One region of the Streptomyces sp. NPDC086077 genome, then DNA from elsewhere that is predicted to be linked to it. Evidence: riboswitches for the same ligand, from Rfam matches in the RefSeq annotation. Region 1 holds a riboswitch; the other holds the start of a gene.

Evidence for each region. Region 1 has a riboswitch for cyclic di-AMP ahead of AB0O67_RS17850 (M23 family metallopeptidase). Riboswitches for the same ligand answer to the same signal wherever they lie in the genome.
Region 2: it holds a riboswitch for cyclic di-AMP, as region 1 does, so the genes downstream of both, AB0O67_RS29150 (M23 family metallopeptidase) here and AB0O67_RS17850 (M23 family metallopeptidase) in region 1, are expected to answer to the same signal.

The regions. Positions count from the first base shown of each region.
Region 1 is NZ_JBFBJT010000055.1:817-7,890, reverse strand. It holds gene AB0O67_RS17855 (SGNH/GDSL hydrolase family protein) at 1-730, opposite strand, end outside; gene AB0O67_RS17850 (M23 family metallopeptidase) at 958-1,935, opposite strand; cyclic di-AMP (ydaO/yuaA leader) riboswitch at 1,940-2,105, opposite strand; gene AB0O67_RS17845 (tyrosine-protein phosphatase) at 2,628-3,425, shown strand; gene AB0O67_RS17840 (DUF6126 family protein) at 3,454-3,573, opposite strand; gene AB0O67_RS17835 (XRE family transcriptional regulator) at 3,570-4,190, opposite strand; gene AB0O67_RS17830 (aspartate aminotransferase family protein) at 4,280-5,707, opposite strand; gene dxs (1-deoxy-D-xylulose-5-phosphate synthase) at 5,704-7,074, opposite strand, start outside.
Region 2 is NZ_JBFBJT010000133.1:5,662-12,735, forward strand. It holds gene lhgO (L-2-hydroxyglutarate oxidase) at 1-573, shown strand, start outside; gene trmB (tRNA (guanosine(46)-N7)-methyltransferase TrmB) at 797-1,603, shown strand; gene AB0O67_RS29145 (PrsW family intramembrane metalloprotease) at 1,646-2,950, shown strand; gene AB0O67_RS29150 (M23 family metallopeptidase) at 3,059-4,108, opposite strand; cyclic di-AMP (ydaO/yuaA leader) riboswitch at 4,120-4,299, opposite strand; gene AB0O67_RS29155 (SpoIIE family protein phosphatase) at 4,515-5,750, opposite strand; tRNA gene AB0O67_RS29160 (tRNA-Met) at 5,910-5,983, opposite strand; gene AB0O67_RS29165 (dihydrofolate reductase family protein) at 6,094-7,074, opposite strand, start outside.

The DNA of each region.
Region 1 (7,074 bases):
CGGTGACATGGTCGCCCGACGACTCGCCCCGCAACCGACGGCCGATCCACGGCACCAGATACTCACGCGCCCAGTGGACGTCGTCCCGGCGCACGTCGAGGGCGCCGCGCGGCGGGAGCGGCGGCCAGGGCTGCTCCGGGTCGGCGGGGACGGCGAGGCGCAGGGACTGAGCGGCACGCAGCGCCACACGTGTGTGCCCCTCGGGCGACAGGTGCAGCCGGTCGTGGTCCCAGGCGCGGCGGTCCTGGACGGACTTGAGCGACCACAGGTCGAGCACCGGGCAGCCGTACCGGTCGGCGATGGCCCGCACATGCCCGTTGTAGGTGGCGATCTTGCCGCGCAGATGCCTCAGAAGGGGGACGCCCCGGGTGTCGAAGCCGGTGGTCACCAGGACGGTGCCCACGGTGGCGGTCAGCGCCGCGACCCCGCGCTCGAAGCGCTCCGCCACGTCGTCCGGGTCGGTGCCCGGCCGGATGATGTCGTTGCCCCCGGCGCAGAACGAGACGAGGTCCGGCGCGAGTTCGGCGGCCCTCTGGACCTGCTCCGCAACGATCTGGTCGAGCAGCCTGCCGCGCACGGCGAGGTTGGTGTACTGGAAGTCGCCCTCGGGTCGGCGGTCCGCGAGCAGTACGGCGAACCGGTCGGCCCAGCCGACGAACGCCCCGTCGGGGCCGGGGTCGCCGACGCCCTCGGTGAAGCTGTCCCCCACCGCCACGTACGACCCGATCACTGATCTGCTGTCACTCTTCGAATCGTCTGCCACGTCGGGACATGATTCCCCTTCGAATGTGACCTACGCGACCGTAGGAAGGGGTTGACGGACGGTGAGAAAGGCCACGGCCAAAGGATTGGTCAATTGCGGAATAAGGCCTGATGGCCGAGGACGGCACCCCCGACGCCGAAGGCCGGACCCGCGGATGGGGTCCGGCCTTCGGTGGTGTGCGGGCGACGCGCGCGTCAGCGGATCGAGACACCCTTGGAGGAGAGGTAGGCGACCGGGTCGACGTCCGAGCCGTAGTCCGGCGTGGTGCGGATCTCGAAGTGCAGGTGCGGGCCGGTGGAGTTGCCGGTGGAGCCCGACAGGCCGATCTGCTGACCCGCGGTCACGGTCTGACCGCCGGCGACGGAGAGCGAGGACAGATGGGCGTACTGGGCGTAGTAGCCGTCGGCGAGCTTGATGACGACCTGGTTGCCGTACGAGCCGGCCCAGCCCGCCGAGACGACCGTGCCCTCGCCGACCGCCTTGAGCGGGGTGCCGCTGGCGGCGGCGAAGTCGACGCCGGTGTGGTAGCCGCTGGACCACATGCTGCCCGCCACGCGGTAGGCGGTGCCGATGCCGGCGCCGTCCACGGGGGCGGTGAAGCCGGTGGAGGCGGCGGAGTCCGCGGCCTGGGCGGCGGCCGGGGCCTCGGCCGCGGCGGACTCGGGAACCTCCGCCGCCGGCTCGGACTCGTCCGAGGACTGCGACGTCTTCGCCGCCGACGACTCGGCCGAGCCGGAGTCGGAGGAAGAGGAAGCCGGCTTGTCGGCGCTCGCCGCGGCCTTCTCGCCTATCGCGAGCTTCAGACCGGGGTGGATGAGCGAGGGATTCTCGCCGACCGCCTCCCGGTTGTCCTCGTAGAGCCGCTGCCAGCCACCGCTGACATTCTGCTCTTCGGCGATCTTCGAGAGGTAGTCGCCGACCCTCACGGAATACGTCCGTGCACCCGACTCCTGGGCGGCGGACCGCTTTTCGGCGGACTGCTGCCGAACGGCCGTCTTCTGGGTCGGGATCGACGAAACGGCCTTTTCCGCGGCGGACTGGGGAGTGGCGGCGTGGGCGCCGGCGGCCCCCATCAGCGGGAGGGCGAGCGCGGCGCCACCGGTTCCGGCGACGGCGATGGAGCGGGTGAAGCGCTGGGTCTTCGGACGGCGGTGCTTACCCTTGGCGGGCATGGCGAATTCCTCTCCGGCGCCTGCGAGGTGAGCTGTCGGGTGCGGACTGGAGATGTCCGGCCGCGTGGGGACGCGGCTTTACCCCAAGCCGTTCCGGAGACCGGAACAGGCAGTTCTACCTGTGGGTCCCCCGCTCCTGCCGAACACGGGTGAGTTAGCGCGGGCACCGGGCGGCGGCAGGATTCGGCGTCCGTCCGGATCGGGTGGAACGTAAGCGACCAAGACGCAATGGGACAAGCAAGAGGTTCCACCGGAACGCCGCTTTCGTGATCCGTTCGCCCGAATTCCGGTCACACTCCGTGCAGTGAGGCGTGTGTGAATTCCATAAACGCCCTTGAAGGCATGTGAATTACGTGAACATGACAGGCGACGCTCGGTCACGGATATGACGCTGCTCACGTGACCCTGCTCCAGCTTTCCGCATTCCACGCCGAGTTGGAAGGAAAAGGCTAATTGGGACAGAAGGGACGAACATATCGAGAAGCTGCCGTTCCCCTTCATTCACCCTCCTGGCGTCCACTCCACCCGGCCCGTTACCCGATCGGGGGAGTCACCCGCCCGGCCCGTGGACAACCGCTCCGACTCCCGGTGACCACCGGTGGACAACTCATTCGCACGGGAACGCGTGTCGTATCGTCGGGGACGCGCCCGTCGACGAGCCGCGCCGGCGGGGCCGATGGGAGGGAGCCCCCGTGACGCAGCAGGTGCCGTCGACCGAGCCCGAACTGGCCGGAGTGCGCAACTTCCGTGACGTGGGCGGACTGCCGACGGTGGACGGGCGCCGGGTACGGCAGGGAGTGCTGTTCCGCAGCGGCCATCTCGCGCACGCCACCGCGGAGGACGCCACGTTCCTGGCGTCCCTGGGGCTGCACACGATCTTCGACTTCCGCAACGCCGCGGACCAGAAGCTGGAGGGCCCGGACGTCGAGCTGCCGGGCGTGCGCAACGTGAACCTGCCGCTGACGGACCCGGCGGACGGCGCGGAGTTCTGGAAGATGGTCCGGGACGGCGACGTGGAGCAGCTGCGCGAGATCCTGGCCGACGGCAAGGCGGCGGACCGGATGATCACCTCGTACCGTGTGATCGTCAAGGAGCGCACCGCCGAGCACTCCCAGGTGCTGCACGCGCTCGCCGAGGACAGCGTCCCCGCGCTGATGCACTGCGCGGCGGGCAAGGACCGCGCCGGCCTGTCGATCGCCGTCACGCTGCTCGCGGTGGGCGTGGAGCGCGAGGCGATCCTCGCCGACTACCTGGAGTCCAACGCCAAGCACCGTCGCTACAAGGTGCACCGCAACAGCACCTCGACCTCGGCCTACTCCCCGGAGGTCATGGAGCTGCTCAGCCCGCTGTTCGACGCGCGCGCCGAGTACCTGGCAGCGGCGTTCGAGACCATCGGGGAGACCTGGGGCGACGTGGACACGTATCTGACGCAGGGGCTCAGCGTCACCCCCGCGACCCGGGAGCGACTGCGCGAGCGCCTGCTCGACTGACCCCCGGGCCCTTGCCCGGCCCCGACGCCTACTTGGCCCCGACCTCGAACAGCAGGTAGAGGAAGGCGGCGAAGAGGTGCCCCGCCACGATGTAGATCAGCAGACGGACCCAGATGGCCCGGGGAATCTTCTGCTCGAGGTCCTTCATGGCGTGTCTCCCGTGACGGGGCCGAGGCACAGCGCGGCCGTGGGGCTCTGCAGCAAGGTGTGGACGAAGAGGAGGTCGACCCCGCCCGGATCCTGGGCGGCGATGCGGTGCGGGGTCAGTGAGTCGAAGTGGGCGCTGTCGCCCGGGCCGAGCCGGTGTGCGGCGTCCCCGAGGCGCAGCCGCAGCCGTCCCGTGAGGACGTACAGCCACTCCTCACCGGGGTGCACCCGCACGATGTCGCCCTGCGAGCCGTGCGGCACGTGCACCCGCAGTGCCTGCATGCCCCGCCCGGAAGCACCGGCCTGCCAGTACGTCCAGCCACCCGCGCCGGTGGGCTCCATGTCGGCGGCGCGCACGATGGCGTCCCGGTCGGGAACCGTCTCGCCGAGCAGCTCCGAGACGGTCGTACTGTAGACGCGGGCGAGCGCCAGCAGCGTCGGCAGCGAGGGCTGGCGCTGCCCGGTCTCCAGCCGGGACAGATGGGCGGGCGACAGTCCGGCCGCCCGTGCGGCGGCCTCCAGGGTGAGGGCGGCACGGCGGCGGAGGTCGCGGAGCTGCGGGGCGACGACCGGCAGGACACCGGCCGCTTCGGCCCCGAGCTCTGAGGAGGAGCTCATGCCTCCATTCAGCCGGAAGCTTGCCTCTGAGGCAAATTTATTGCCTCAGAGGCAAACCCGCCGTGGACCTCACGGCGTACCCGGCGCGGTCAGCGGTTGGCCACCGCCTGCTTCACCAGCGTCTTGCCGAAGTCCCACACCAGCCCGCCCCCGCTGTGGGCGTCGTCCATGACGTCCGTGAAGGCCGCCACGAACCGGTCCACCTCCCGCTCCCCGATGATCAGCGGCGGGATCAACTTGATCACCTCCAGATGGTCGCCGGAGACCTGGGTGAGGATCCGGTGCCGCTGGAGCAGCGGAACGACGACCATCTGCGCGAAGAGACCCTTGCGAGCGGCCTGGAGCACGGCCCAGCGGCTGCGCAGCTTCAGCGACAGCGGCCGCCCGAACTCGATGCCGATCATGAGCCCCCGGCCGCGCACGTCCGCGAGCAGCTCGTACTTGTCGACCAGCGCGGCGAGCCGGGACCTGAGCAGTTCGCCCGTGGCCCGGACGCCCGCGACGACCTGCTCGCTCTCCATGACGGAGAGCACCGCGAGCCCGGCCGCCATGGCCTGCGCGTTGGAGCCGAAGCTGGCCGAGTGGACCAGCACCCGGTCCATCGACGAGTAGACCTTCTTGAAGATCCAGTCCTTGCCGAGCGTGGCGCCCACCGGCACATAGCCGCCGGAGAGCGCCTTCGCCACGCAGACCAGATCCGGTTCCACGCCCTCCTCGTGCTGGTAGGCGTAGAAGTCGCCGGTGCGGCCGAGGCCCGTCTGCACCTCGTCGGCGATGAGGAGCGCCTTGTGCCGGTGCAGCAGTTCCTGTGCGGCCCGCAGATAGCCGGGCGGGGCCTCGTGCACGCCCTTGCCCTGGATCGGCTCCACGATCAGCGCGGCGACGTCGCCCTTCCTCACCTCCCGTGCGAGGGCGTCGAGGTCACCCAGAGGTACGGCGGTGTCGGGCAGCAGCGGGGCGAAGCCGTCCCGGAAGCCCGCCTCACCGTTCACGGACAGCGCGCCCGTGGTCAGGCCGTGGAAGGCGTGCGCGCAGTACAGGACCCTGGGCCTGCCGGTCACGAACCGGGCGAACTTCAGCGCGGTCTCCACCGCCTCCGTCCCACTGTTGCCGAAGAACACCCGGTCCAGGTGCGGGCTGTGCGCCAGCAGTCGCTCGGCGAGCAGGCCGGGCAGCGGCTGGCAGTCGAACCGGGTGAGGTCGGCGAGTTGTGCGTCCAGGACGTCGTGCAGCGCCTTGCGGACGACGGGGTGGTGGCGGCCCAGGCCCATCACCCCGAAGCCGGCGAGCATGTCCAGGTAGTCGTTGCCGTCCGCGTCCCAGAAGTGGGCGCCCTCGGCGCGCTCGTAGACCTTGTCGAAGCCGATGGTGTGCAGCATGCGCGGCAACTGGTGGTTGAGGTACCGGGCGTGCAGGTCGTAGCGCTCGGCTCCGCGCTCGGCGAGCAGCGCGCCAAGGTCGAACGCGCCGCCGGGCGCGGGCTCCGGCAGTGGGGACGCGGATTCCGCGGTGGTCATGGGTGGGTCTCCTTGGACAGCGATTCCCCGGCGACGGTCGCCTTGGAGGACTGCTCCGGCACCGGTACGACGGCCCCCGTGGACGGCTTCTTCGGTACGGCCCGCTCCCGGTCCGCCTCGGCGGTCTCCCGGGACCGCACCTCCCGGACGGCCAGGCTCGCTCCGATCCGGCCGGCGATCTCGACCGGCGTGAGGCCGATGTCGGCCAGCACCTCGCCCCGCTTGGCATGCGCCAGGAACTGCTCCGGGATGCCGAAGCGCCGTACCGGCACATCCACGTCGGCGTCGCCGAGCGCCAGCGCCACGGCGGCACCGACCCCCGCGGCCCGGCTGTTGTCCTCGACCACGGCCACCAGCCGGTGCCCCGCGGCGAGGCCGGGCAGCGCGGGGTCGACGGGCTTGACCCACCGCGGGTCGACCACCGTGCAGCCGATCCCCCGTGCCTGAAGCAGTTCGGCCGCCTGCAGGCAGACCGGCGCCATCACCCCGACGGCGACGAGCAGCACCTCGGGCGCCCCGGCCCGGTGCAGCACGTCGATGCCGCCCACCCGGTCGACCGCGGGGACGGACGGCCCCACGGACTCCTTCGGGAACCGGACCAGCGTGGGCGCGTCGTCGACGGCGACCGCCTCGCGCAGCTGCGCCCGCAGCTGGTCGGCGTCACGCGGCGCCGCGATCCGCAGCCCGGGCACGACCTGGAGGACCGACATGTCCCACATGCCGTTGTGCGAGGCTCCGTCGACGCCGGTCACTCCGGCCCGGTCGAGGACGAAGGTCACTCCGCAGCGGTGCAGCGCCACGTCCATCAGGAGCTGGTCGAAGGCGCGGTTGAGGAAGGTGGCGTAGACGGCGACGACCGGGTGCAGGCCGCCGGTGGCGAGGCCGGCCGCGGAGACGGCCGCGTGCTGCTCGGCGATCCCGACGTCCCACACCCGGTCCGGGAACCGCTGGGCGAACTTGCCCAGGCCCACCGGGTGCAGCATGGCCGCGGTGATCGCGACGACGTCCTCGCGCTCCTCGGCGATCCTCACGATCTCGTCCCCGAACACCGAGGTCCAGGACGGCCCCCCCGCGGGCGCCAGCGGCTCACAGGTCAGCGGGTCCATCACACCGACGGTGTGGAAGTGGTCCTCCTCGTGCGCGAGGGCCGGTTCGTAGCCGCGCCCCTTCTCGGTGCGGCAGTGCACCAGCACCGGCCCGTGGAAGCGTTTCGCGCGCCTGAGCGCCGACTCGACGGCCCGCACGTCGTGCCCGTCGATCGGCCCGACGTACTTCAGACCGAGGTCCTCGAACATCCCCTGGGGCGCGAACGCGTCCTTGAAGCCCTTCTTGGCGCCGTGCAGCGCCTCGTAGAGGGTGTGCCCGAC
Region 2 (7,074 bases), on a different contig from region 1:
CGGATGACCGGCGACGACCCCGGCATGCGGATCGTCCCGTTCCGGGGAGAGTACTACGAGCTGGCGCGGCCCGAGCTGGTGCGCGGACTGGTCTATCCGGTCCCCGACCCGGCGTTCCCGTTCCTCGGCGTGCACCTCACACGCGGCATCGACGGCGGCGTCCACGTCGGCCCCAACGCCGTCCCGGCGCTCGCCCGTGAGGGCTACGACCGGAATGTGGTCCGGCCCCGTGAGCTGGCCCGCACGCTGGCCTGGCCCGGAGCGTGGCGGATAGCGGGCCGGCACTGGCGCTACGGAGGCGGAGAACTGTGGCGGTCGGTGTCGAAGGCCGCGTTCACCCGTGCGGTACGGCGGCTGCTGCCCGCGGTGACGGAGGAGGACCTGGTCCCGTCTGAGGCAGGGGTGCGGGCCCAGGCGGTGCTCCGGGACGGCACGCTGGTGGACGACTTCCTGATCCACGAGGGCGCCCGCGCCGTCCATGTGCTGAACGCCCCGTCCCCGGCGGCCACGGCGTCCCTGCCGATCGGCCGGGAGGTGGCCCGTCGCGCACTGGGCGCACTGAGCCGTGCGTGACCCTGGCCGCGTGGGGCGCCGCGGGCCAGGCCGGCGTCCGGGACGGTGCCGGGCCATGTGCGGGCACGCCTCGCCGAGGCTCGTGCGGGTGCTGCCGGCCCGGCCGGTCCTGCCCCGCGACACCGGCCGCGCGCCCTCTCGTGCCCCCGCGCCCCTGCCGCCCGCGCACCACGAACCCACCCACCCCGGACCCCGTAAAATCGACCCCACTGTGTCTGACTCGCTGAACACCCCCGAAGCCCCCCACCCCACCCCCGACGCCGTCGCCCCACGGGTGCGGGTCAAGGGGGAGCCGCGTTTCCCGGACGGGCCCAAGGCGGACCCCGCCGGGTCGCACTTCGAGCGGCGGATCCGGAGTTTCCAGCCGCGGCGGAGCCGGGTGACATCGGGGCAGGCGGACGCCTTGCAGCGGCTGTGGTCCAAGTGGGGGCTGGACGTCGACGGCTCGCGGGTCCTCGACCTCGCCGAGTTCTTCGGCAACGACAACCCCGTCGTGCTGGAAATCGGCTTCGGCATGGGCGAGGCCACCGCCCGGATGGCCGCCGTTGACCCGGACACCAACATCCTCGCCGTGGACGTACACACCCCCGGCCAGGGCAACCTGCTCAACCTCGCCGACCAGAGCGGCATCGGCAACGTCCGGGTGGCCAACGGCGACGCGATCATCCTGCTGCGCGAGATGCTCACCCCGGACTCCCTCGACGGGCTGCGCGTCTTCTTCCCGGATCCCTGGCCCAAGAAGCGGCACCACAAGCGGCGGCTGATCCAGCCGGCCTTCCTCACCCTCGCCGCGACCCGGTTGAAGCCGGGCGCGATCGTGCACTGCGCGACGGACTGGGAGCCGTACGCCGAAGTGATGCTGGAGGTGCTCACCGCGCACCCCGCCTTTGCGAACACCCGGCCCGGCGGAGGTTTCGCGCCGCGCCCCGGCTTCCGCCCGCGCACCCGTTTCGAGGGGCAGGGGCTGGAGAAGGGTCATGTGGTGAACGACCTGCTCTTCCGCCGCGTATCGCACGAAGGTCAGCCGTAAAACCTTCCCTCGTTCGAACCTCCCCTCGTTAGGGTCAATGCCGTGGCGACCAGTCCCCCGTACCCGACGAACCCCGGCATGCCCACCGGCGGCGCCCTGCGGCACGCGCACTGGTGGCACAAGCGGTGGGTGCGGTACGGCGCGCTGATCACGCTGCTCGCCCTGTCCGGCCTGGTGATCCTCGCCCTGGTCCGCGAACAGACCGGCACCCAGGGCTTCCTGGTCGGGCTCGGCCTCGCGGTCCTGCCCGTGCCGCTGCTCATAGCCGTCTTCCGCTGGCTGGACCGGGTCGAGCCCGGCCCCTGGCGCAATCTGCTGTTCGCCTTCTCGTGGGGGGCCTGCGCGGCCGCGCTGATAGCCATCATCGCGAACAGCTTCGCGACCAGATGGATAGCGACCGCGACCGCCGACCCGACCAGCGCGGACACCTGGGGCGCCACGGTCATAGCCCCGATCGTCGAGGAGTCCGCGAAGGCGGCCGCGATCCTGCTGCTCTTCCTCTTCCGGCGCCGCGACTTCACCGGAATCCTCGACGGCGTCGTCATAGCGGGCGTCACCGCCACCGGCTTCGCCTTCACCGAGAACATCCTCTACCTCGGCACCGCCTTCGGCACCGACCAGCTGGCCGGCCACAGCGGGATTGCGTCCGTGACCGCCGCGACCTTCTTCGTGCGGGTCATCATGTCGCCGTTCGCGCACCCCCTGTTCACCGTGCTCACCGGCATCGGCTTCGGCATCGCCGCGCTCGCCGGGGAGCGCCAGCGGCTGCGCCGCGTCCTTCTGCCCCCGGCCGGGCTGCTGCTCGCGATGGGCATGCACGCCTTCTGGAACGGCTCGGCGACCTTCGGCGACTACGGCTTCTTCGCGGTGTACGGCGGCTTCATGGTGCCCGCGTTCGGGCTGCTGACCTGGCTGGTGATCTGGACGCGCCAGCGGGAGCTGCGGACCGTCCGCGAGGAGCTCCCGGCCTACGTCGTCGCCGGCTGGCTCCCGCCCGCGCAGCCGTTCGCCCTCGGCTCGATGCGGGCTCGCCGGCTGGCCCGCGAGTACGCCGGCCACCACCTAGGCAAACCGGCGGCCCGTACGGTCGCGCAGTACGAGGCGTACGCCACGTCTCTGGCCTTCCTCCGGCGCCGGGGCCGCATGGGCCGCGCCCGTGCGGACTTCGTCGTACGGGAACGCGAGCTGCTCCAGGAGCTGTGGAACCGCCGGGAGATCGCCCGCCCGGCCCTGGAATACGCGGCGCGGGCGACCGCGCCGCCGGTGCTGATGCCGCCGGTCCACGGCTGGGTGCCGATGTACGGGCACGCGGCGCCCTACCCCGCGTACAACCCGTACCGGACGTAGGGCGAAGGGGGCGCGGTACAGCCCCGGACAGCCGAAAACCGGCAGTCCTGACGTCGGGGGGTTGCCGTCAGGACCACCGGAGTTCGCGAAAAACCCGTGTCGGGATTCTCAGGGGTTGAGGCCCTTGCTCTGCAGCCAGGCCAGCGGGTCGATGCCACCGGAGCTGCCGGTGTGCACCTCCATGTGCAGGTGGGCGCCGGTCACGTTGCCCGTCGCGCCCACGCGGCCGATCACATCGCCGGTGGCGACCTTCTGTCCGACGCTGACGCCGATCGACGACTGGTGGGCGTACCAGATCTCGGTGCCGTCATCGAGGGTCAGCACGGTCTTGTAGCCGTACGAGCCGTTCCAGCCGGCCTCGGTGATGGTGCCGCTGTGCACGGCCTTGAGGGGCGTGCCGGTCGGCGCGGCGAAGTCGAGGCCCGTGTGGTAGCCAGAGGACCACAGGGCGCCGGCCTGACCGAAGGTGGAGGTGAGGGTGTACGAGGAGGTCGGCAGCGTGAACTGCTTGGCCAGCGCGGCGAGCCGCTCGGCCTCGGCCTTCTGCCGGGCCTCCTCCTCGGCCTTCGCCTTGGCGGCGGCGGCCTTCTCCTTGGCCTCCTTCTCCGCCTTGGCGGCGGCCTCGGCTGCGGCCTTCTCGGCGGCGGCCACGGCCTGCGCGGCGGCCTTGCTCTCGACCTGCTCCTGCTGCTGCTCGGCCTGCGCGATGATGCGGGCGCGCAGGCTCTCCCCGGCGTCGGTGGTGCCCTCCGCGGTGTCCACGGTGGCCGTGCCGAGGCTGCTGAGCGGGGCGCTGGCGGTCTTGGTGTCGGGGGAGTCGGGGTCGTCGTCGGCTATCAGCGAGCCGACGTTGGGCAGGTCGGGCATGGAGATCGACACCGGCGGCTTGCCGGTGTTCGCGCTCGCCATGCCGCCCGCGCCGACCGCGGCTATGACACCGACGCCGAGAACGGTGGAGCTGCGGGCGAGTCCGCCGCCGCGCTGCTTGCTGACACGGTGCCGGCCGCGTACGGGACGGATGGTCTCCGCGGTGGGATTCCACTCCTCCCACGGGCCCTCGTCGGTGCGCTGCGCGCCGTAGACGAACGTGTCGGTGCTGTCGGAGGTGCGCTGGTCCGGCACGAACGGGGCCTGTGGGGCAGGCCGGTTGGACGCCACGTGGGCGCGCTCCTTTCCTTCCTTCTCGCCTACCGGGTTAGCTGACGGGTTCGGAGCAGGAAGGTCTCCTACGCGCGTAAACCAGCCGTACTGCTACGGCGGCATACGCCCGATTCACCCCAAGATGATGGTTCCCCGGTTCCCTTGTGCGGCCGGTGAGGGCCTCGCGCGGGATTCGGCGCGTGCGCACGGAGCCGCCTCTTGTGACGGCTGGGACGACCGCGCTGCGTTATCGGACGTTAATAGAACCGGGGCCTGATTTCCAAGCCGTTCCACTTGATCATTAACGCTTCCTGTCGGGACGTACAGGTCCATGAATGGCGAAAATCGGGCGAGTTGACCGCGGTTCAGAGCGATCTCCACATCTGACTGTATGTCAGTTGTTATGCGGAGGGCTTCCGTTCGATCACACCCGGTGACAGTCGTCGGCCGGTCGCCGGACCGCGAGCAGCGCCATGTCGTCGGTGGTGCCGCCGCCGCTGTGCCGGCGTACCTCCTCGGCCACCGTGCACAGCAGTTCGCCGGGGCTGCAGAAGGTCCGGCCGGCCAGCCGGGCCGCGGGATCGTAGAAGGCGCCCTGCGCGTCGCGGGCCTCCGACAGGCCGTCGGTGTACAGCAGCAGCGTCGCCCCGCCCGGGAACCGGGACACCTCCGCACGGTCCGGCCAGATGCCCAGCTCGCCCATCCCGAGCGGAAGCGCCGGATCACGGGCGGGCAGCGGACTCACGGTGCCGTCGGCGTACAGCATCAGCGGCGGTGGATGGCCGCGGTTGAGGATCCGTACGACCCCGTCCTCGTGCGGGATCTCGGCGAGTACGGCGGTGGTGAACCCCTCGAAGGCGTCGATCCCCTCCCGGCGGGTGCCCTCGCGCGCCAGCGCCCGCTCCAGCCGCTGTGCGACCGCCTCCAGCGTCGTCTCGCGCTCGGCGGCCTCCCGGAACGCCCCGATGACCACCGCGACCGCCGCGACCGCCCCCATGCCCTTGCCCCGCACGTCCCCGACCACCAGCCGCACGCCGTACCGGCTGTCCTGCACCGCGTAGAGATCGCCGCCGATGAAGGCGTCCGCCTGGGCGGCCTCGTAGCGCGCGGCGATCTCGAACCCGCAAATCCGCTGCATCGGCTCCGGCAGCACCGCGAACTGGGCGGCCTCGGCGATCTCCCAGGCCGAGTCGAGGCGGGCGTGGCTGCGCCGGACCAGCATGTTGATCAGCACGGCGAGGACGGCGACCGTGGCCACGGTGAGCAGTTCGGTGAACGGTTCGACCTGCATCAGGGTGCCGTACCGGATCTGCAGCCCGATGACCAGGGCGACGGCCACGACACCGGTGAGGACCGTGGCGCGGCGGGACAGGAGCGGGGCGGCGACCAGCGGGGCGGCGGTGAAGAGGGGGGCACCGGTGAAGCCGCGCGGGGTGAAGTAGTCGTAGCTGCCGCCGATGACCAGGAGCAGGACGGGGAGCGCCCGGACGAAGGCGCGGGCGAGGGAGATCCGTCGTCCCTCGGAGGGCGGCACAGGGGGCACGGGCGGCACCGGGCGCGCCAGCGTGGAGGAGTCGTCCCGGCCGCCGAGGGCGGCGTCGGCGACGCGGTCGCCGGATCTGGCGTACGGCCACTCTCCCTCTGCCTCCGCAGGCCGCACTGTCGTCTCCCGTTACGCAGGTCACCGCACCTGCCCAGAGTTCCCGGAAGACAGGTGCGGGACCAGCCGGGCGGGCCGACCGGATGACGGGAGCGGGCGACGCCCGGAAACGACTCGGGGCCGGAATCCAAGATCTGGATTCCGGCCCCGGGCCTTCAGTAGCGGGGACAGGATTTGAACCTGCGACCTCTGGGTTATGAGCCCAGCGAGCTACCGAGCTGCTCCACCCCGCGTCGGTATGACACCAGTGTACGCCATGCGCGGGACGCTCCGCGCCACGGTTTCCCGGCGCCCGCGTCGACCAGCGGCCGGAGGTGTGATCGCGGCGTCCCCGGGGGGTGTTTCATCCCACCAAGTGCCGATTGGGCGCCTTGGCCGCCTCCTCGTGGTCCGGAACCACCACCACCTCCACTCCGGCCCCCGCCAGCATGCCGCTCCCGTCCGCGCCGGTCACGAACGTGTCCGGCTCCCGCCAGGCCGTCACCACGCGCCCCACCCCGGCGTCGAGGATCAGCCGCGCGCAGGGCCGGGGCCGGGAGGCGCGGCGCGTGCAGGGTTCCAGGCTGGTGTAGACGGTGGCGCCGGGCAGCCGCGGGTCGGCCGCGTCGATCTTCGCGAGCGCCGCCTCCTCCGCGTGGACGACCGGGTCGCCGCCCTCCCGGGAGTGCCCCCGCGCGAGTTCGGTGCCGTCCCGCGCCACCACCACCGCACCGACGCTGAACGCCGTCTTCGACGGCGGGCACAGCGCCGCCAGCTCGCAGGCCAGGGCCAGCCAGCGGCGGTCGGCGGCCGAGGCGAGGGTGCCGGCGCCGGGGGCGGTGGGCTCGTAACGCATGAGGACGACGTCCTCGATGCGCCGGGTCTCGACCAGGCGCAGGCGTCCGGACTGGTAGCCGCCGGGGCCGAAGAGGCGGGGTGCGGCGGGGTCGCCGACGAAGAGGGGGGCGAGGACCAGCTGGACCTCGTCGGCGAGGCCCTCCAGGAGGAGCTGGGTGTGGAGGGTGCCGCCGCCCTCGACCATCAGGCGGCGGACGCCTCGTACGTCGTGCAGGTGCGCCAGTACCGCGCGCCAGTCGAGGGTGTCGCCGAGCGCGACCACGTCCGCGGCGACGGGGTCCTCCTCGAGGCGCCGGGCACCCTCCGTCGTCGTGTACACCACCTTGTCGCCGCCCGTGTGCCAGAAGTGGGCGGCGGGGTCCAGGTCGCCCGTGCCGCTCACCGTGACCTTGAGGGGGTACTCCGGCTTTCCCGCCGCCGTCCGGGCCGCCCGTCGTGCCGGGGAGTTGACCAGCAGCCGGGGGTTGTCGGCGCGGATGGTGCCGGC